One region of the Enterocloster sp. genome, then DNA from elsewhere that is predicted to be linked to it. Evidence: riboswitches for the same ligand, from Rfam matches in the RefSeq annotation. Region 1 holds a riboswitch; the other holds the start of a gene.

Region 1 (10,120 bases):
CCCGTTATGCCTGCCAGACGCTTTTCCTCCATTCCAAAAATTTCTTTTTTAAGCTCCCGTGACTCCTGTCTGAACGTAAACTGATCAAACAGACTGCTTACCTGTTTTTCCCAATCCCCCAATGAGCCAAAAGGCCCCAATACAACAAGCACAAGAACCAGCCCTCCAAATAAACGCAGATATCGTCCATAGGAGCTTCCGGCCAAAAGGTGCTCTGCCAGTGAAAGAAAGACCATATAGTAAATAATATTTCTGGCCCAGCCTAAAAGAGCCTCCACCATAACCCCTCCCTTTTATCTCTGCTTCCCCTCCTTCTATGCCGTCCTGTCAGGCAGACAGATAGGCCACATCCGCTGCCTTGCAGGTAACAGCAATGGCGATCACAAACAGAAGCAGAGAATATAAAACAATCTTCAGCAGCAGCCTGTGTCCCCTGGAAACACCGATCACACAGGAAACCATTCTCTTATCACACACCGGCTGCATGATGGCTCCTGCCGCCTGATAGAACAGTGCAAGTGTAAGAAGCTTTGCCGCCGGAAGAAAAGCAATGAGTGCCAAAACTGTCACACCTGCGGCTCCCATGGTATTTTTGATCAATACACCTGAACCTAATACCATCCGGGCCGCCGCTCCTGCACCGGCTCCCAGCCCCGGAACGGCCTCTGCCAGCTTTAAAAGGCCGGAACGTCCTACACTGTCTGCATAGGGCAGAACCATGGCTTCCAGCACATGGAGGCCCAAGATCAGACCAAACATGGTTTTTATGCCCCATTCCACTGCCTGTTCTGTCAAAGAGGTCATTTTCGACAGCAGCGGCTCCTTCATCACATGGCTTCCCAAAACCAGAAGCACATAAACTCTGACTCCGGTAAGAAATACGCTCTTTGACAGCCACTGAACACAAAAGACAGCCGCCATCATAGCCTCATACATACAGATTCCCGTTATGCTCCCCCCTGAAAATGACACTGCCATAAAGTAAGCCGGTATCAGCACACCCATAAACTCCAGAATCCGGTCCAAAACCTCTGCCGCAATGGAAAGACTTGTCAGAAAACTGCCTGCCAGACAGGCAAACAGCAAAAGGTATGCCACATAAAATCCGGTATCTGAGATCTGCCCGTTTTTAAAAACAGAAGCCGCCCCGGAAAACATGGCTCCAAGAAGACCAATAGCCGCTGCCTGAGTCAAAAGCCCGGCTCCTTCCCTTACCTGTGAAAATAAAAGCTGTCCGAATCCCTCTTTTATGGCTGTTCCCAGCGCTCCCAGATTCCCTGACGCAAAAGCCTTCATCAGATCCGTAAATAAAAGATCCACTGTTCCGTTTTTTCCTCCCAACGATCGATCAAGATACTTCTGCAGCTGCTCCAGCTCCTCTGAAATCCCCATATCATGAGCAGCCTGTCCAATCTCCATTTCTTCACTTGTCTCTTTATTATTTTCAAAATTTTCCTTTTCATAAAAAGCGCCCGCCGTTATCGTGCTCCCTCTGCCGCTTATCCACAGAGCCATCAAAAAAACTATCAGTTTTATACCGATTCGTCCATATTTTACTGCCTTTCTTCCCTGTGCCATAGCAGCTCTCCCTCCCCGATCCAGCAAAATCACAGTATTCTGCCATACTATCCCATAAACTGATCCAGTATTTCAAAGAGAGCCAAAAAAACAGGCATACTTACCCCAAGAATAGACAGCTTTCCGAAAATCTCGATCTGATTTCCCAAAGCGCTGTAGCCCGCGTCCTTACAGATTCCGGAGGCAAACTCAGCCACATATGTGATCCCAACCATTTTCAGAAGAGCACCCAGATAGGCCGGATCAATTTTGATATATCCTTCCAGACGTCTCATGGCATCTAAAATCACCTCCAGACGTCCGGTACCGCAGATCATAAAGAGTATCTGTGCTCCCAGCACCATATAAAGGGCATACTCTGCCCGGACTCCCTTCAGCCATACGGCAAGAAGGACTGCCGTTATACCGGCGGCCCCTATGGTAAGAATACTCATGGCTCCTCCTACAGCAAAAACAAACGTTTCATGGTTTCAAACAGATCATATATGTAGGGAACCATCCAGAACAGTACCAGAACCAGACCTGCCAGACTGGTGAGAAATGCCTGCTCATCCCGGCCGCTGTGCTTTAGTACCTGGCAGATTACAGACACCAGGATTCCCACAGCCGCAATGCGGAAAATCAGATTTACATCCATCGTTTCTCCCCTTTCCTCCGTCGCAGCTAATACATCAGAATCACTAAAAGCAGGCTTCCCATCATTCCCAGAGCTGTGCTCAGACGGCATCTTTCCCTCATTTCCCCCCGCAGACGGCTGATAGAAAGCTCCAGCTGCTCCAGATAAAGAAGCAGCGTCCGTTCCTGCATGTCCACATCCAGGTATCCCAAACGTCCACCCAGACCGGCAAGCTGCTTTATATCTTTTTCGTCCAGAATTTCCCCTTGAGGCCCCTTTTTTATAAGCTCCACCTGTTTCTCCCATATTTTAGAAAATGTTTCCTCCCGGCTTGCGGCAATCTCCCTGGCCGCTCCTGTAAATAAACGGCCCAAGAATCCATTTTCCCGCCGTCCTACCCGCTCCAGAGCCTCCTCCAGCGGAGCTCTGCTGTATGTGATCTCACCCTTTAAGCCAAAAATCATCTGTCTAAGCGTTTCCAGAGCCTCCAGTCTGGCCCTCCATCTCCAGGCCATCCACATTCCCCAGCCAGTACCGGAAAACAGTACCAGCCCAATTCCGGCCCATTTTATAACCATGCTCCCTCCTCCTTTACAGGAGCCTTCCTGCCCCATCGTACACAGCACAGATATGACCTGCTCCCCCGGCCTGATCCAGAAAAATCAGGCGTTTAAAGGTTCCTTCCTTAAACAGTTCCCCTACCCCCGGCCGTTTTTCTACTTCTTTCAGGGATACACCGTGAACCGCAGCTGCTAACCCGCAGCCGCAGCTTCGGATATATTCCACAGCCCGTATATCCTCTTTTCCGCCAATCTCATCCACTGCTATTACTGCCGGAGCCATGGAGCGGATCAGCATCATCATCCCCTGGCTCTTGGGACAGCCATCCAGAATGTCCGTTCTCATTCCAAGATCATTTTGGGGGACTCCCTGAAAGCAGGCCCCCAGTTCCGAGCGCTCATCCACCACGCCGACTGTGATTCCAAAGAGACGCCTTCCCGTGCTTTTCTCCCGACAGCCGTTGGACAGCTGACGGATGATGTCCCGAAGAAGGGTCGTTTTTCCGCATCCCGGCGGCGATACGATTACCGTATTTAAAAAAAGCCCATTTTCACATAAAAGAGGCATGATCTGATCCGCGCATCCCTTTACCTCATGAGCGACGCGGACATTTAAAGAGGAGATAGATTTTAAGACTCCCACCTCTCTCTGGTTCAGCACCGTTCTTCCTGCCACACCGATCCGGTGTCCGCCACGGACGGTAAAAAATCCCTGGCGCAGCTCCTCCTGAGCCGCATACAGGGAAAAACCTCCCATGATCTCTGCAGTCTCCCGGATCTGTCGCTCTGTAAGCGTAAAAAGGCCCTTCTGATTGTCCGGCTCCAGTTCCACCGGCTCTCCTTTTTCTGTAAATCCATATTCCCTGTTTCCATACATCAAAAGCACCGGACGGTTCGCCCGCAGCCGTATCTCCCTCATGGATTCAAAATCCAGAGAACAGCTCTCAATAAACTCCCGCAAGGTTCCCGGAAATAAAACCGCGATTTCTTCTCTCTTTCCCATACCATCTCTCCCTTTATCTCAAATATATGAAACAGGCCTGTTTTTATGACAGAATCACTCTGCCGTAAAAACAGGCCTGCAGACAAATCTTTATTTGTGATAAGGCTCCCCCGCGTTGATCCGAAAGCTTCTGTAAATCTGCTCCAACAAGATCACCCGCATCAGCTGGTGAGGAAATGTCATGGGCGAAAAGCTCAAATGATAGTCTGAGCGTTTCATCACAGCCTCTGAAAGCCCCAGAGAACCGCCGATGATAAACACCAGCTGTCCTTTTCCCTCCACTGCCAGCCTGGCAATCTTTGCAGCCAGCTCCTCACTGGAAAGCTCCTTTCCCCGGATGGCAAGAGCTATAACGTATGCCCCATCCCGGATATGAGAAAGGATCCTCTCTCCTTCCTTTTCCCGGATCTGCCGCTCTAAAGCTTCACTGGCGCCGTCCGGCGTCTTTTCATCTGCCACCTGGATGATTTCCAGCTTGCAGTAACGGCTTAAGCGCTTGCTGTATTCCTCAATAGCAGCTTCAAAAAAGCGTTCCTTTATCTTTCCTACCGTAATCAGTGTTATCTTCATCGGCTAAACTCCAATATCATATCGTACCACACGGCTCCGCCATGGACCGATTTCGACACGCCCATGCTGCAGTATCCAAACTGTTCATAAAAACCGATCAAATGCTCCTTACAGGTAAGGATCAGGCCTTTTCTGCCCTCACTCTCCGCCTTTTCGATCAAAGCCTTCATCAAACGGCCTGCCAGTCCCTGATGGCGGAAATCTTCATCCACATCCAGACCAAAGATACTCTGGTATGCTCCCCTGGGATCATGAAGAGATACATCCTCAAACATTTCATCCGCAATGGTTCTTTCATTTGTTGCCGCCCCATTAATAAACCCTGCGATCCTTCCCTCACACTCTGCCACTAAAAAACTGCCGGGAAATGCTTCAAGCCTCTCCTTCAGACTTTTTTCATCCGCTGCCTCTGCTGCCGGAAAACAGCGCGCCTCTACTGCTGCCACCTGCTCTAAATCCTCTATCACTGCCTGTCTGATCTGTATCTCTTTCATCCCTCTTATCCTTCCTTTTCCTGTAACTGTTTCCATTCCTCTATGGTCTTTGGATGCCCCGGCAGCTGATATAAAACAGGCTGCCTGAGAGAAGCCCTTTTAAGCAGCTCCTCATCCCCAAATATATGCTCCGGACGATCATCTGCCAAAAGTTCTCCCTCTGAAAACACCAGAACACGGTCTGCCCATTCCCACACAAAATCCATGTCATGGGTGGAAATGACCTGTGTGATCTGCTCCTGCTCCAGTTTCTTAAGCTGTTCCTTAAAAAGCTGCGTATTTTTCCAGTCAAGACTGGCAGTAGGTTCATCAAACAGCAGGATTTCTGGCTTCATTACCACAACACCGGAAATACTGACCTGTTTCTTTTCCCCTCCGCTTAAAAAATGAGGCGGACGATGGGCAAGGTGAGTAAGCCCCATCCGCTGGATGATCTGTTCAGTCAGATAGCGGATTTTATCCTCTGAATAGCCCAGATTAAAGAGTCCAAAGGAAATTTCCCCCTCTACGGTCGAAGCGATGATCTGCCGGTCCGGATCCTGAAATACGATTCCCACACACTTTCTCAGCTCCAAAATATCCTTCCTGCTGCCTGTACAGAGCCTTCCGTGACAGTAAAGCTCTCCCTCATCCAGAGGTACAAGCCGGTTAAGAGTCTGGAAAAACGTAGATTTTCCTGCTCCGTTATTCCCGATCACAGCCGTTTTTTCTCCCGGATAGAAGGCCGCACTGACCTGTTTTAATGCCTGCTTTCCCCCGGGATAATACACACTGCCCCCGCGAAGCTCCAAAATCGGATCCAGCATCCGTGCTGTGCCGCTTATCGATGTCTGCCTCATATGCTCCACATCCTCTCTGCCAAAAGCCCTGCTGCCAGAAGCACTCCATACAGAACAATACCCAGCCTCTGCCTTCCTGTCACCAGCTTTTTCTCTTCCAGAAAACGCAGTTCTCCGTCATAGCTTCTTGCCTCCATGGCATTAAAGCTGTCCGATGCCCGCCGAAAGGCCAGAACCAGAAGATTGGCACATATTCCAAAAAATGAACGGTATCCCTGTCTTATCCAGATATCCCCCAGCCTGGCCTGAGCACTCTGCTTCATCTGTTCATAAAGCTCTAAAAGGCCAAACAAAAAGCGGTACATTAAGATCATCAGTTCCAGCATCACTTCCGGCAGATGCCATCTTCTCAAAGTTCCAACCACTTCATATACAGGCGTTGTCAGACTTATCATATACAAACAGGCCGTTCCCGTCAATACTTTCACCGTCACAAAAACAGCTTCCATCACGGCTTCCTTTGTAAAATCCAGTGCAATTACAGCTCCGCTGAGGATAACGAAGAAAAGAGGAATGGTCAGCATTCTCCCGTAAACCGGCCACTCCACTCCTCCCCATTTATGGGTAAGCACTGCCATGCACAGCCCCACTGCCACTGAAATCAGGCCCGTTTTGGATCCAATACACCCCAACAGCGAAATAAGTCCCAGCATGATCTTCCAGTCCGGGTTCCATGACGCCATTTGGGAGCACACGGCATATTGATCCATCAAAAGAATCTGATTTCCATGACAATGATTTCTGTGATGCAGCGCCATAATTAGTTCTCCTGTCTTTCCTCTGTATCGTTTGTACTGTATTTCTTTCTTGCCACCAGATATCCAAATCCATAGCAGATCACGCCAGATCCCAAAGCTGCCTGAAGACAGAACAGCAGGCTTTCCGTTTCTCCCGGAAGTTCTCCTCCTAAAATCCGTTCCAGAACAGGCTCTGCCCATGGCTCATATTCGGGATCGATCTCACCTACCAGTTCGCCGGCTGCATCATCGGCTCCTCCAAATCCCGCATCCTTGGGAGCAGCTATAAACGGGACAATTGTCAATATTACGCAAGCCACCAAAAGACCTGCGATCCACATTGGTTTCTTCATTATCGATTCTCCTCCCCAAATCCAAGCTCTCGAAGTTCCGGACCTGCATAAGTCTGCAGACCGATCAATATCACAACCGTCAGAAGTCCTTCAATCACTGCCAGCGGAATCTGTGTCAATGCAAAAATTCCCAAAAACCGTACAACAGCACTCCATACGCCGTCTGCCGCAGGATGGGCCAGTCCCAGCTGCACACTGGTCACACAATATGTAAACAGATTTCCAAGGGCTGCTGCCAGAAAAACAGCCACCTTCTGATTCAGCTTTATTTTTCTGCCCAGCTTATAAACGCCCCAGCTGACAACAGGACCTGCAATCGCCATACTGAAGGTATTGGCTCCCAGCGTTGTCAAACCTCCATGTGCAAGCAAAAGCGCCTGAAAAATCAGCACCAGAAAGCCGATCACTGCCATGGGAGTCGGGCCAAAGAGAATGGCTCCCAGACCGGTTCCCGTTGGGTGGCTGGAGGATCCGGTCACACTTGGAAATTTCAGGGCAGACAGCACAAAGGCATAGGCGCCTGCCATTGCAAAGATCAAAAGCAGCTTTCTGTGCTCTTTTATCAGACGGTTGATCCGCTTCACTCCCAATACCACAAAGGGAATGCAGACTACCCCCCAGGCAATACAGTACCCCATCGGAAGATATCCCTCCATAATGTGCATGGCATATGCCGGTGACGCCGCTGCAAAACTGAAGAGGATTCCCCAGGCCAGCATGGCAGTTCCTTTTTTTCTTACATTCATTGATGTATGCTCCCTTCTTAAAAGTAAAAAAGCCTGTTTGCCACATAGTTTCTACGTGATCCAAACAGACATGATAAGAAAGCGGATGCTCCGCCTTCCTCCCTTTTCAGGGTATCTATTATAAAAAGCTGTGCTCCGCAGCCTTTATAATCACGCCGAAAAAGGCAGGTCTTCTGGCTCAGGCATCCTCATCACCGGCTCCTTCCCACATAGATTCATGCAGTGGCGTTTCGCAAAAGCCTGTTTCTATTTTAACAGCTTTCTGCATCCGGTAACTCTTCCTTTACAGCGGCGGGACCGCATGGGCTTTCCACCCATTTCCCTATTATCCCGGACTTCCCATGGAATCCGGGCACCTTTTTCTGTTCTGTTTTCCATTTTCCCTCAGCAGGCAGGGATCGAGGCTTTACCCCCTGTTTGATACTCCGAAATAATATCCCACGCCCCATTTTGTATGTACATATCTGGGGTCACTTGGACTTGGCTCGATCTTTTCTCTCAGACGGCGCACATGAACGTCTACCGTACGCACATCCCCGCTGTCCATGGCTCTGTTTCCCCATACATAATTCAAAAGCGCCTCACGGCTGTATACCTTGTTGGGATTGCGTACCAGAAGCTCTAAGAGATCAAACTCCTTTGCAGTAAGGTTGATCTCCTTTTCACCGATAAATACTCTGCGCCCCTCTGTGTCCATCTTTAAATCTCCAGAACCGATCATAGAAGAGGGTTCCTCCCGCTTCTGGCGCTTTGCCTTCAGGCTTCGCCGGATAATGGCCTTGATCCTGGCCTTTACCTCCAGAATGTTAAAGGGCTTGCTGATGTAGTCGTCCGCCCCGTACTCCAATCCCAGGATCTTATCCATATCGCCGCCCTTGGCCGTCAGCATGATCACGGGCATGTCGGAAAATTCCCGAATCGCCTGACATACTTCAAAACCGTCATGCTTTGGGAGCATCACATCTAACAGCACAATATCATACTCTGTCTTTTTTGCCAGTTCTATGGCTTCCTCTCCGTCATAGGCACAGTCCACCTCAAAACCGTCCTGCTCCAGACTGAACCGGATTCCCTTTACGATCAGTTTTTCATCATCTACTACCAATACCCGAGCCATGTTTCATTTCCCTTCCTGTCTGTCTATTTAAAAATGCCCTGACGGGCGCAGTTTTCTTTTAAACGGTTATATCATCCCGTATCTTTTCAAATGCACTTTCCTTGATCCCGGATACATTCATAATATCCTCGATCGAGCGAAAAGCCCCCACTTCCTGACGGTACTGGATAATCGCCTCCGCCCTGGATTTTCCAATGCCTGTAAGTGTCATCAGCTCCTCTGCACCGGCCTTATTCAGATTCACTTTTCTGCCCGTTGAAGCGCTTTTCCCAGGGCTTCCGCTAAAACCGTCACCGGGATCCGTCACAAAGGCCTGATCTGAAAGAATCCCCTGAGTCTTCAGGCGCTCTGCCTCTGTCCGATCCGGAACTTCGATCCGCATCCCGTCCTCTAAGACCATGGCCAGATTGAGAATACTGCCATCTCCCTGCTCAAGGACTCCTCCAGCTGCTTCCAAAGCCTGAAATACACGGCTTCCTGCATTCAGGGAATACACTCCCGGAGCCGCCACCTGACCGCAGACATGGATCCAGATCTGCTCTTCTTCCGGATTTTCTGCCTCCGAAGCAACTTTTGCCTCTGAAAAAGCAATTTCTTTCCCCGGACAATCAGCAGTCTCATCCGAAAAAGAGGCTTCTGGCTCCGAAAAAACCTTCTCCCTGCGTTCCCCGTCTTCTGAGTATTCGAGGCTTACTTCTGTCCCCGGCGATGGCTGGGAGCAGCTGTATAAAATCCCTGCCAAAAACATTCCCAATAAAAGTAAAATAATCCTTCCCTGCTTGTGCTTTTTTAATTCCTTCAACGATATCTCCTCCTTTTAGAGATACCGTCCCGGCCTGCTGTATCTATTCTATCGGAAAGCCGGTTTAAATACAAGCGTTATTTCTTATCCTATCGCTGAAAAATGATAATCCCCCCTACAGCGATCGCGGCCCCCAAAAGCTTATTCCATGCAAATGGAGCCTTTTCCACTCCAAACAGGCCAAACAGCTCGATCAGATAAGCCACGATGATCTGAGCCACCACGATAAGAAGAGAAGTTCGGGCCGGCCCCAGAGCCGCCATGCTGCGGATCACCGTGTAGGTGATCAAGGCCCCGATCACGCCGCCTGCCAGAACATACTTTGGCGTCACCCCCATGAGACCGGATACCGGCTGGCGTCCGGTAAACAGCCAGATCACCACACAGGTCAGCAGAGCCGTAGCCTGTACCCATCCTGCTGCCACCCATACACCGGTCTGCTTTGTTACTTCTGTGTTAAATACACCCTGCACACTCATAAGAGCTCCCGATAAAAGAGCAATGATCCATCCTGTCATCCGTTTTTCCTCCTGATTGTTTTATACACCACTGTTTCCAACGGTTCTAACAGTCATTTTTCCCATCCTCTCTTTCCCTATACACAGATTATTTGTATACGGACTTTATTTTTTGTATACAAATCCGATTGTTTTCTCTGTATCTCTGGGTTATAATCCATAGGAATCCCCTGTTTCCGACAGAATC
Region 2 (10,120 bases), on a different contig from region 1:
TTGCTTATGAGCCTGAGACTGACAAGGCAAAGGAAGACTTTGCGCTGATGCAGGGCGAGACCGCTTATGTAACCGATACATTTATGACAGATGAGAGTTCTTCCTGGAGAAATTACAAGGATAATGAGTACAGAGATGCATTAAAGCGCGCTGTATCCGGAGAGATCACAGCAAAAGAGGCTCTGGACGGATTTGCAAAGCAGCTGTCTGAGGCTTCCAACTGGAGTATGGCATACTAATTATACCAGACGAAAAACGGTCCATTCTTTTTTGGGGAATGGGCTGTTTTTTTGTTGCAGAGAGGATGGATTGCTGGTAGAATAAAAAAGCAAAAACCTGCGCATAAAGCAAAATATGCGATATTATTATACCTAAAAGACAAAATAAATGTAGAAATTGACTTATCAAAGTGTTAAGATAAATCCAGAAAGTGATGGAAGCGAGGAACGCCTTCCGATGAAAGGAGCGAGAGGATGAAATACACAGCAGCAGATATTGACCGTTACATTGATCTGTATCTTAACAGCTTTGAAAAGGTTCTTTACGAAGAGGATTCCCAGTTTATGGAGGGGATGAAGACACGGAGTCTGGCCGGCGATGATATCAGGCGGTATCAGTTTTGGGAGTGGACTCAGGGCGTAGGCCTTTATGGAGTATGGAAACTCTACAAGGAGACGAAAGATGAGAGATATATGAATATCCTGACCTCTTATTATGAGAGGCAGTTAAAAATCGGGCTTCCTTCCAAGAATGTAAATACGGTGACGCCTCTTTTAGCCATGTCTTTTGTGGCAGAGGAAACAGACAACGAGCGATACATGGAGGTCTGCCGGGAATGGGCAGCATGGATCTATGCAGATTTTCCAAGGACAAAAGAGGGAGGCCTTCAGCATATTACTTCAGATACCTTAAATGAGGGTGAACTGTGGGATGACACATTATTTATGACGGTTCTGTTCCTGGCAAATATGGGCCGGATCCTGGGAGAAAAGAAATATCAGGATGAGGCAGAATATCAGTTCCTGCTTCATATCAAATATCTCACGGACCGCAAAACAGGCCTCTGGTATCACGGCTGGTCCTTTAAGGAAAAGAGCCATTTTGCAGCAGCCTTCTGGGGCAGAGGAAACTGCTGGATCACAGCGGCGATCCCGGAGTTTTTAGATCTTTGTCCCTGCAGTCCAAGCGTGGAAAAGTTCTTAAAAGAAACCTGGAAGCGCCAGGCAGAAGCTCTGATCCAGTATCAGGAGCCTACAGGAATGTGGCATACGCTCATTGATGATAAGACCTCTTATGTAGAGTCCAGTGCTACCTGTGGATTTGCGTATGGCATTTTAAAGGGGGCTGAACTGGGACTGGCAGAAACAGACTGGGTGGAAGCTGCTCTTAAGGCTCTTGAACCCATTATGGAATACACCGATGAGACCGGCGTTGTAAACCAGGTATCCTACGGAACACCTATGGGACGTGAAACAAAGGATTTCTACAAAGAGATTGAGCTTAAGCCAATGCCATACGGACAGGCTCTGGCCATGCTTTTCTTTATGGAATGCAGGAAGCATATAAGTGATTTTTAAGGAAGGATCAAGGAGGAAATCGATATGAAAAAGAGTAGAAGGCAGTCATTCTGCCATACGCACAGCTTTTGGCTGTTCGTACTTCCATCGCTGGCATTATTTGCAGTATTTTTCTTGGTGCCTCTGGTTTTAAGCATCTGGTTTTCATTCACTAATTATGATGGTTGGAAGACCATGGATGTAATTGGTTTAAAGAACTATACGGATATTTTAAAGGATGGAGATTTTTATAAGACAGTAGGACGGACTCTTTTATATACAGTCTGCAACCTGCCCTTTAAGATTGCTATTCCCCTGCTTTTAGCAGCACTTGTTACCTCCAGATTGGTAAAGGGAAAGACACTGATGCGTACCCTGATCTACATCCCGGTTCTTTTATCGGCTCTGGTAGCAGGTATTACAATTAACTGGATGTTCGGACAGGAATACGGTCTGATCAATTTTATTTTACAGAAAATGGGAATCGATCCTCTTCAGTGGTCTTTAAATCCCATTTTGGCAACAGTGGTGATCAGTGTGGCATCCAACTGGATTTCAGCAGGATACTATATGCTTTTATATGTAGGCGGTATCAATAATATCAACCGGGAGCTGTATGAGGCAGCAAGTGTAGACGGTGCAAAGAAGATCCAGGCATTTACCAATATCACACTTCCCCTTCTGATGCCCACTACTTTTATCGTACTCCTTCTTTCTACCGTATCTCTTTTAAAGGAATACGCGCTGGTACAGGGTATTTCTCTTGGAGGACCCGGCTCCTCGACTACATATATGGTACAGTACATTTTTGATCAGGGCTTTAATCAGTATAAGTACGGATACGCTTCCGCAGCAGGCATTCTTATCAGCCTTCTGTTTATCGTGATCGCAGTGATACAGTTTAAAGCAACCCAAGGCGGAGGTGAAGTATAATGGAAGGATCAGCAAAGCGCAAAGTAGAAACCATCTGTATGACCGTTTTAGGACTGGCAGTAGCAGGACTCATGGTTTTCCCGATCATCTGGCTGGGATTCAGCTCATTTAAGCCTTCTTCCGAGCTGTTTGCCTATCCCTTACATCTTTTCCCGCAGGCTCCTACCGGTGAATCCTATATCAGCGTAGTGGCAGACGGATTTTTTAACTATGTAAAAAACAGTCTCTTTCTGGCAGTGGTAGGTACCGTGATCACTGTTGTGATCAGTGCCATGTGCGGCTATGCTCTTGCCATCTACCGCAAGGAGATCCCCTATGTGAATAAGGTATTTGCCGTATTCCTGTTAGGAACCTTGATCCCCGGAGAGATCCTGACCATCGCACAGTTTACCGTAGTCAGTGAAATGGGGCTTTACAATAATATCTGGGGCTGCATCCTTCCGGTTGTAACCACCACAACAGGTATTTTCATGTACAGACAGCACTATATGTCCATTCCCTTGGAGCTTGCAGAGTCTGCAAGACTGGACGGCGCTTCCGAGTTTCGGATTTTCCGCTCCATCATGCTTCCCCTGGGATCTTCAGTTACCATTACATTGACGATCTTCTCCTTTATGTGGCGTTGGAATGATTATATTCTGCCTCTGATGGTGCTTTCCGATCAGGAAAATTTTACCATCCAGATCGCGATCAAGAGCTATATCGGAACCATGGGTGTGGACTGGAACTCCATTTTGGCAGCTTCTATTTTATCTATCCTTCCTATTATCGTTATTTTCATTATCTTACAGCGTTATATCACCGGCGGCCTGGCTGCCAGCGGTGTAAAGGGCTAAAAACGGAGGCTTATAATGGAACGTTATATGGCGCATCTGCTGAAGGGAGCAGAATACAGAACAAGACAGTTTATGGGAAGTCAGGTGAAAAATCCTGCCTCCCTGCAGTACGGAGGGATCAAAGGAGATATCTGGGAGGCAAAGCCGACGATCTATGCCCTGGCTTCTGCCCTGGCTGTGTATTTCCATGAGGACAGCTGCTTTTATAAGAGTAAGGAGCTGTATCAGGCAGTGGATCTGGCCCTTGATTTTATTGCCAGAACCCAGAGAGAGGACGGAAGCTTTGACTATCCCTCCTGCAACTTTAAATCAGCAGCAGATACTTCCTTCTGTTTCAAACGGCTGATTGCAGCCTACCGTCTTCTGGTAAAATATGGGAATCCCGCTGATGAGGCTATTACAGTTTTAAAGGAAAAGTATTTAACCATTATGCATAAGGCTCTGGATGCAATCCGTGAGGGGGGCTTTCATACGCCGAACCATCGATGGGGGATCGCAGCGGCTCTTCTTCAGGGCTCCAATCTCTTTGCCGCAGAAAAAGAGTTTGCCGCAGGGCTTAAAAACCGGGCAGAACAGTATCTGGCAGAGGGCATTGACGGAGACGAGGACGGAGAGTATGCGGAGCGGTCCACGGGAAATTATAATGCAGTGGTAAACAATGCCATGATGGCCATGTATCAGGAAACAGGTGACGAGGCATTTTTAGGCTATGTGGAGCGCAACCTTTCCATGATGCTGACCTACATGGATCCGGACGATACCATTTTTACCCAGAATTCTACCAGACAGGATCAGGGAAAGTTGGAATATGCGGATAAATATTTTTACCAGTATCTCTATATGTGCAGCAGAGAGAAAAATCCTGCCTTTGACGGGGCTGCCCACAAGATTATAAAGGACAATATGGAGCGCGGAGATCTGGCTCCCGACTGTCTGCACATTGTGATGAACCATGATGAAATGATGGGATATCATTTTGAGGAATACGGATTTTTGGAGGAATACCGCAAGTTTTTCCGCCATGCAGGCGTACTCCGGGTAAGAAAGCCCTCTTATACTTATACTGTGTTAAACGGAAAGAGTGCATTTTTGTATTTCAAATCCAAAGGAACCACACTCTGCGTAAAAATTGGAGAGAGCTGCTGTGACATCCGCAATTTCATTCCTCAGACCATAGAGGAGCTGCCCGATGGCTGCCGCCTGGAGGCGGAGGCACAGAGCTGGTATTATCTGCCCTTTAAGGAAAAGCAGGATACCTCTGACTGGTGGAAAATGGATCAGAGCAAGCGGGAAAAGCTTATCAGCAGCCGGTTAAAGACAACTCTTGAGATCCGGGAAAAGGAGCAGGGTCTGGAGCTTAACTTAAAGGCAGAGGGCCTGGATCGTCTTCCCTTACGGCTGGAAATCTGTATTCCGGCAGGCGTTTCCATCGAGCATCCGGCCTTTGCACTGGAGGCAGGTGCCGGAGAGAGCATGATATTAAAGGATGGGTATCTGGAAATTCATGACGGTTTAACAACCGTGGAGATCGGCCCCGGTTTTGGAGAGCACTCTTTTAAGGGGCATTATTCAGGAGAAGAGATTAACAGCGCCGGTTATACGGTGTATGCAAACGGCTATACCCCTCTTGAAAAGCATTTCTCCCTTATGGTAAAATAAACCAGATCATAATCTATGAATACATAAAGGGGAAACAATATGCTGAGAATCGGAATTGATCTTGGGGGAACAAAAATCGCTGCCGGACTGGTAGATGAAAACAGAGTGCTGGGGCCGTCCATTCAGGAACCCACGGGCCTGCCAAGGCCTGCCGGAGAGCTGGCAGAGGCTATTTACCATCTGGCATACCGGCTTTTAAAGGAACAGGGACTTACCTTTCAGGATGTGGAAAGTGTGGGGATCGGCATTCCGGGAACGGTAAATAAGGAAACGGACTGTATCGAGTATGCCAATAACTTTGGTTTTGAAAACGTTCCTTTTCTTAAAATGTTAAAGGAGCTTTTCCCATGCCCGGTTTATGGGGAAAATGACGCCAAGGCAGCCGCCTGGGGCGAATATCTGGCCGGTGCGGGACGGGGAAGCCGTTCCATGACAGCCGTAACCCTGGGAACCGGAGTCGGCGGAGGCATTATTTTAAATGGAAAGATTTTAGAAGGCCACAATGGGGCAGCCGGAGAGCTGGGCCATATGGTGATCCATCAGAATGGACGCCCCTGTACCTGCGGGCGGAGAGGCTGTCTGGAGGCCTATGCTTCTGCTACCGCTCTGGTGAGCCGTGCAAAGGAGGCAATGGAGCATTGTGAAACATCTATGCTTTGGAACCTTTGCGGAAGAAATCTCTCAGAAGTAAATGGCAGGATCATCTTTGAGGCTTCTAAAAAAGGAGATCCGACGGCCTGTGAGGTATTGGACAGTTTTACAGAGGATTTATCGGACGGAATTGCCAATATCATCAATATCCTTCAGCCGGAGGTGCTTTGCATCGGCGGAGGCTTAAGCGGAGCCGGGGAAGCCCTCCTTGCTCCTGTAAGGGAGAAAACAGCTCCGAAGATTTATTCCAGAGCTTCAGAGAAAAACACCCGTATCGTGTTAGCAGAGCTTGGAAATGGGGCAGGCATCATAGGAGCGGCCTGCTTAAATGAGCAGATGAGCAAAAACTAAGGAAAAATTTTGACATATGATGAAAAGCTGATATAATAGCTTTGACCCGTACACGGCCCTGTTTACATACCGTTTTAAGGTTGTAAACAGGGCTGCTGTTATATATGGCAGTGCCTGAAAAGGCCTGACAGGGAAGCCGGACCTAGAAGAAGCAGAGCCGACAGCTTCTTAAAAAACGGCGCAGCCCCCGCTACTGTACTGAAGGACGAAGTCTTTAGATATGTCACTGGCATAAAAGCTGGGAAGGCAAAGACGGAGGATGAATTTAAGCCAGGAGACCTGCTGCCATGAGAGGATGCATAAAATGCATACGGGATCATATACTTTCGGAGGGAAAGAACATGAAACAGAAAAAACTGGTAAAAACAGTGATCCTTGTCCTGAGTGCTGCCATGATAGGCGGCTGTGGTGCACAGGGAAGCAATCAGGGTGATTCTCAGGCAGTACAGGAAACGAGTGCAGCCGTTTCAGAATCCCAGAGCAGCTCTGACGGAGCTTATGAGCCTGTAACCATTGTAAATGGAGAACGGGAAATCACATTTACAAAGATGCCGCAAAAGGTACTTTGTGCGAATCTTTATGCAGCAGAAAATATGGTTATGCTGGGGTTGGGAGACCGTGTAGTTGGACGTATTGCTCCGGCGAATCCGGCAGAGCGCCCTCTTCCGGAGTTGGAGGACGAATTTGCTGCGATTCCGGAGGTGGAGAAATCCCATGAAAATGCAGTGGCTTTAGGAACGGATCTTGTGATTGGTCAGGTAAGTGCTTTTAAGGAATCTGCCTGGGGAAGCTATGACCAGTTAGAAAGCAAGGGAATCCAGTGTCTTACAATTACAGGTACGATTGTACCGGATGAAACGGTAGAACATATTTATACAGATATAGAAAATCTGGGAAAAATATTTAAGGTAGAGGACCGGGCGGAAGAACTGATAGAGGATATCCGTTCTCAGATTGAAGAGACACAAAAAGCAGTTTCTTCTGTACCGGAGAATGAAAAACCGAAGGTATTTGTTCTTGATACATTTAAGGGAAATGAAATTTACACAACCTCAAAGGGACTGCAGAGCAACCTGATTGAGCTGGCGGGAGGGATCAACTGTACCCGTAATATGGATGAAGCCAGATGGTTCAATACAAGTGTGGAAACGCTGGTGGAAACGAATCCCGACTGGATTATCATCAATGATTATGGCGCTCAGACGGTAGATGAGAAGAAAGAATTTTTAGATACGAATCCGGCTTTATCCGAGATTCCGGCAGTAAAAAATAAAAAGTATCTTGTGATTCCGCTGGTGGAAGTAATGCAGGATGTACGGGCTGCCAAAGCCTGCCGTACATTTGCTGAAACCTTCCATCCGGAATGTTTCCAGTAGGACGGCAGGGAAAGAGGGGGAGACAGCGCCTCCTCTTTCCTGTGCTGACAATGGTTCTTTTAGGATCTGTTCTGTGGACGATTCATATCGGATCTACAGAGATTCCGATAAAGGAAGTTTTTGAGATCTGTATGGATCAGTTTTTTTACGGAGGAGAAGGTTTAAAGGCAGGAAAATGGTCCGTACCTCATTTTCAGATTGTATGGAATATCCGGCTGCCCAGAGTTCTGTTCGGTCTTCTTTGCGGAGCAGGTCTTTCTGTCTGCGGAGCGGCTATGCAGGCTCTGGTGCTGAATCCTGTTGGCGATCCTTATATTCTGGGGATTTCATCAGGAGCATCTGCAGGAGCTGCCTGTGCGCTTTTGCTTCCGATTTCACTACTTTCCGGTCCCTTTCAGACGACTGCGGCGGCTTTTTTGGGCGCGCTTTTATCTGCCGGCACTGTTTATTTTATGGCGAAAACGGCAGGGGGAGGAATGATACGGCCTGTGCCCCTTATTTTGTCGGGAACGGCTGTCAATGCGGTGATGAGCGCAGTAACCAGTTTTGTTATTTTTCTGGCAAAAAGCCCGGAGAGTATTGCTGCTGTATATAACTGGCAGATGGGAAGCATCGCGGCGGCACAGTGGAAAAATCTTGCTCTTCCGGCAGCTGGCGTTTTATCTGGAACAGTGATATTTACTGTTTGCAGCCGTTATTTTGATATGATGATGATGGGAGATGAGGATGCGGCCGCTCTGGGATTATCTGTAAAGCATTTCCGTTCTCTGATGTTTGGGTTCTGCTCGATTGTAGTGGCATCGCTGGTGTCTGTTACGGGAATTATCGGTTTTGTGGGACTCGTGGTACCTCATATGGCCCGTATTCTTTCCGGAACCAGCACGAACCGGGTGATTATACCTTTAAGTGCTCTGGGAGGAGGGATTTATCTGATCTGGGCAGATGCTCTGGCCAGAAGTCTTTTTGGCGCTGCTGAACTGCCCCTTGGTATTGTAACAGCTTTTGCAGGAGCGCCTTTCTTTTTATACCTTATGATACGAAATGGATATGGGGGTGGAAATACATGATACTTCGTTTTGATGGAATCCACGTGCGTATTGGTGGAAAAGAGATTGTAAAAGGGGCAGATCTGTGTACAGAGGAAGGAAGGGTCACAGGAATTATAGGACCCAACGGATGCGGAAAGTCCACCCTGATAAAAACAGCGATGGGACTGATAAAGCCAGCGGAGGGTAAGGTTTTTATCGGAGAATGGGAAGCGGCATCTCTTTCTCACAGGAAACTGGCGTCTCTGATCGGCTATGTAGGTCAGGAAGCAGGCTGCGTATTTGATTTTTCTGTGTGGGATGTGGTATCTATGGCAATGTATGCCAGATCTGAAAACAGAGACAGAAAGCGGCCGGCAGAATCGAAAACTGCACAGACAGTGGTTTCAGAGGCATTAGATGAGCTGGGAATTCTGCATTTAAAGGACAGAAGTATCCTTTCGCTGTCTGGCGGGGAGCGGAAAATGGTATTTATTGCCAGAGCCATTGCACAGGGAGCAGAGACGCTGATCCTGGATGAACCGACCAATCATCTGGATATCTGTCATCAGCTGTTTCTTATGGAATACCTCAGACAGTGCAAAAGGACGGTTCTGATAGTACTTCATGATCTGCGTCTGGCCTCCCATTATTGTCAGAAGGTATGTCTGATGAAGGATGGGAGAATTCTGGAGGCTGGCGATCCTCTGAATGTGCTGAATTCTGCTCGGACCCGTGAGGTCTTTGGAATAGAAGGAGAAGCCCATATGACAGCGAACGGTGAGAGGGATTTCAGGCTGTTTGATGGGAGTGCTCCGTTAATAAGGCGTTAAAATTGCAGTAAGGTTCCTTTTTGACCGCTGGAACATTTGATGGCTTTTTTTCCGGCTGTTATAATAAAACCCATTATACTGCTGGGAAAGGATTCTGATTTCTATGAATGAACTTTTGCTTCTCACGGGAATTGTGATCATGCTCTGTATCCTGACGGACCGGTTTACGGATCGTCTTGGCATACCGTCCCTTCTGGCATTTATTGCCCTTGGCATGTGCTTTGGAGTGGACGGTATTTTTAAAATTCCTTTTGATGATTATGAGGCATCAGAGATGATCTGTTCCGTCAGCCTGGTGTTCATTATGTTTTACGGAGGCTTTGGAACCAACATTAAGGAGGCAAAGCCGGTGATTGCCCGGTCTGTGGTATTGTCTACCGCAGGCGTAGTTCTTACTGCAGGGCTTACGGGTCTTTTTATTCATTTCGTTTTAGGGCTTTCTCTGCTGGAAAGCCTTTTGACCGCATCTGTCATCGGCTCCACGGATGCAGCTTCGGTGTTCGGCATCCTGCGTTCTAAAAATCTGAACTTAAAGGAGCATACGGCCTCTTTACTGGAAATGGAATCCGGTTCCAATGATCCTATTTCCTATATGCTCACAGTGATCTTGACAGGGCTTCTCACGGGCGCGTCCATCCGTGTTCCGGCTATGCTGTTTCAGCAGCTTTTTTTCGGTCTGATTTTTGGGGTTCTCTTCGGAAAGGGAGCGGTCTGGGCCTTAAACCGCCTGCAGTTTCAGATTACAGAGGGAAAGACCATTTTTGTATTTGCCGCGGCTGTTCTTGCCTATGCCGTTCCTGTGCTTTTGGGAGGAAACGGGTATTTAAGCGTGTATCTTTGCGGAATCATTATGGGAAATTCTTCCATGCCTCATAAAAGGAATATGGTACAATTTTTTGA

Evidence for each region. A riboswitch is a leader RNA that binds a small molecule or an ion and turns the genes downstream of it on or off. The one in region 1 is predicted to bind cobalamin.
Region 2: linked by a shared signal. The riboswitch ahead of ACZM6M_RS01820 (ABC transporter substrate-binding protein) and the one ahead of ACZM6M_RS14535 (energy-coupling factor ABC transporter permease) in region 1 are both predicted to bind cobalamin.

What each region holds. Positions count from the first base shown of each region.
Region 1 is NZ_DBMACH010000016.1:64,850-74,969, reverse strand. Features, by position in the region: gene ACZM6M_RS14590 (stage III sporulation protein AF) at 1-281, opposite strand, end outside; gene ACZM6M_RS14585 (stage III sporulation protein AE) at 328-1,578, opposite strand; gene ACZM6M_RS14580 (stage III sporulation AC/AD family protein) at 1,626-2,012, opposite strand; gene spoIIIAC (stage III sporulation protein AC) at 2,021-2,215, opposite strand; gene ACZM6M_RS14570 (stage III sporulation protein AB) at 2,242-2,772, opposite strand; gene spoIIIAA (stage III sporulation protein AA) at 2,786-3,757, opposite strand; gene rlmH (23S rRNA (pseudouridine(1915)-N(3))-methyltransferase RlmH) at 3,848-4,327, opposite strand; gene ACZM6M_RS14555 (GNAT family N-acetyltransferase) at 4,324-4,821, opposite strand; gene ACZM6M_RS14550 (energy-coupling factor ABC transporter ATP-binding protein) at 4,827-5,660, opposite strand; gene ACZM6M_RS14545 (energy-coupling factor transporter transmembrane component T family protein) at 5,657-6,418, opposite strand; gene ACZM6M_RS14540 (energy-coupling factor ABC transporter substrate-binding protein) at 6,421-6,750, opposite strand; gene ACZM6M_RS14535 (energy-coupling factor ABC transporter permease) at 6,750-7,496, opposite strand; cobalamin riboswitch at 7,643-7,871, opposite strand; gene ACZM6M_RS14530 (response regulator transcription factor) at 7,903-8,613, opposite strand; gene ACZM6M_RS14525 (helix-hairpin-helix domain-containing protein) at 8,672-9,415, opposite strand; gene ACZM6M_RS14520 (DMT family transporter) at 9,505-9,933, opposite strand.
Region 2 is NZ_DBMACH010000001.1:361,196-371,315, forward strand. Features, by position in the region: gene ACZM6M_RS01790 (ABC transporter substrate-binding protein) at 1-239, shown strand, start outside; gene bglB (beta-galactosidase BglB) at 474-1,577, shown strand; gene ACZM6M_RS01800 (carbohydrate ABC transporter permease) at 1,602-2,489, shown strand; gene ACZM6M_RS01805 (carbohydrate ABC transporter permease) at 2,489-3,325, shown strand; gene ACZM6M_RS01810 (hypothetical protein) at 3,341-4,984, shown strand; gene ACZM6M_RS01815 (ROK family protein) at 5,024-5,986, shown strand; cobalamin riboswitch at 6,078-6,287, shown strand; gene ACZM6M_RS01820 (ABC transporter substrate-binding protein) at 6,328-7,362, shown strand; gene ACZM6M_RS01825 (FecCD family ABC transporter permease) at 7,413-8,429, shown strand; gene ACZM6M_RS01830 (ABC transporter ATP-binding protein) at 8,426-9,220, shown strand; gene ACZM6M_RS01835 (potassium/proton antiporter) at 9,324-10,120, shown strand, end outside.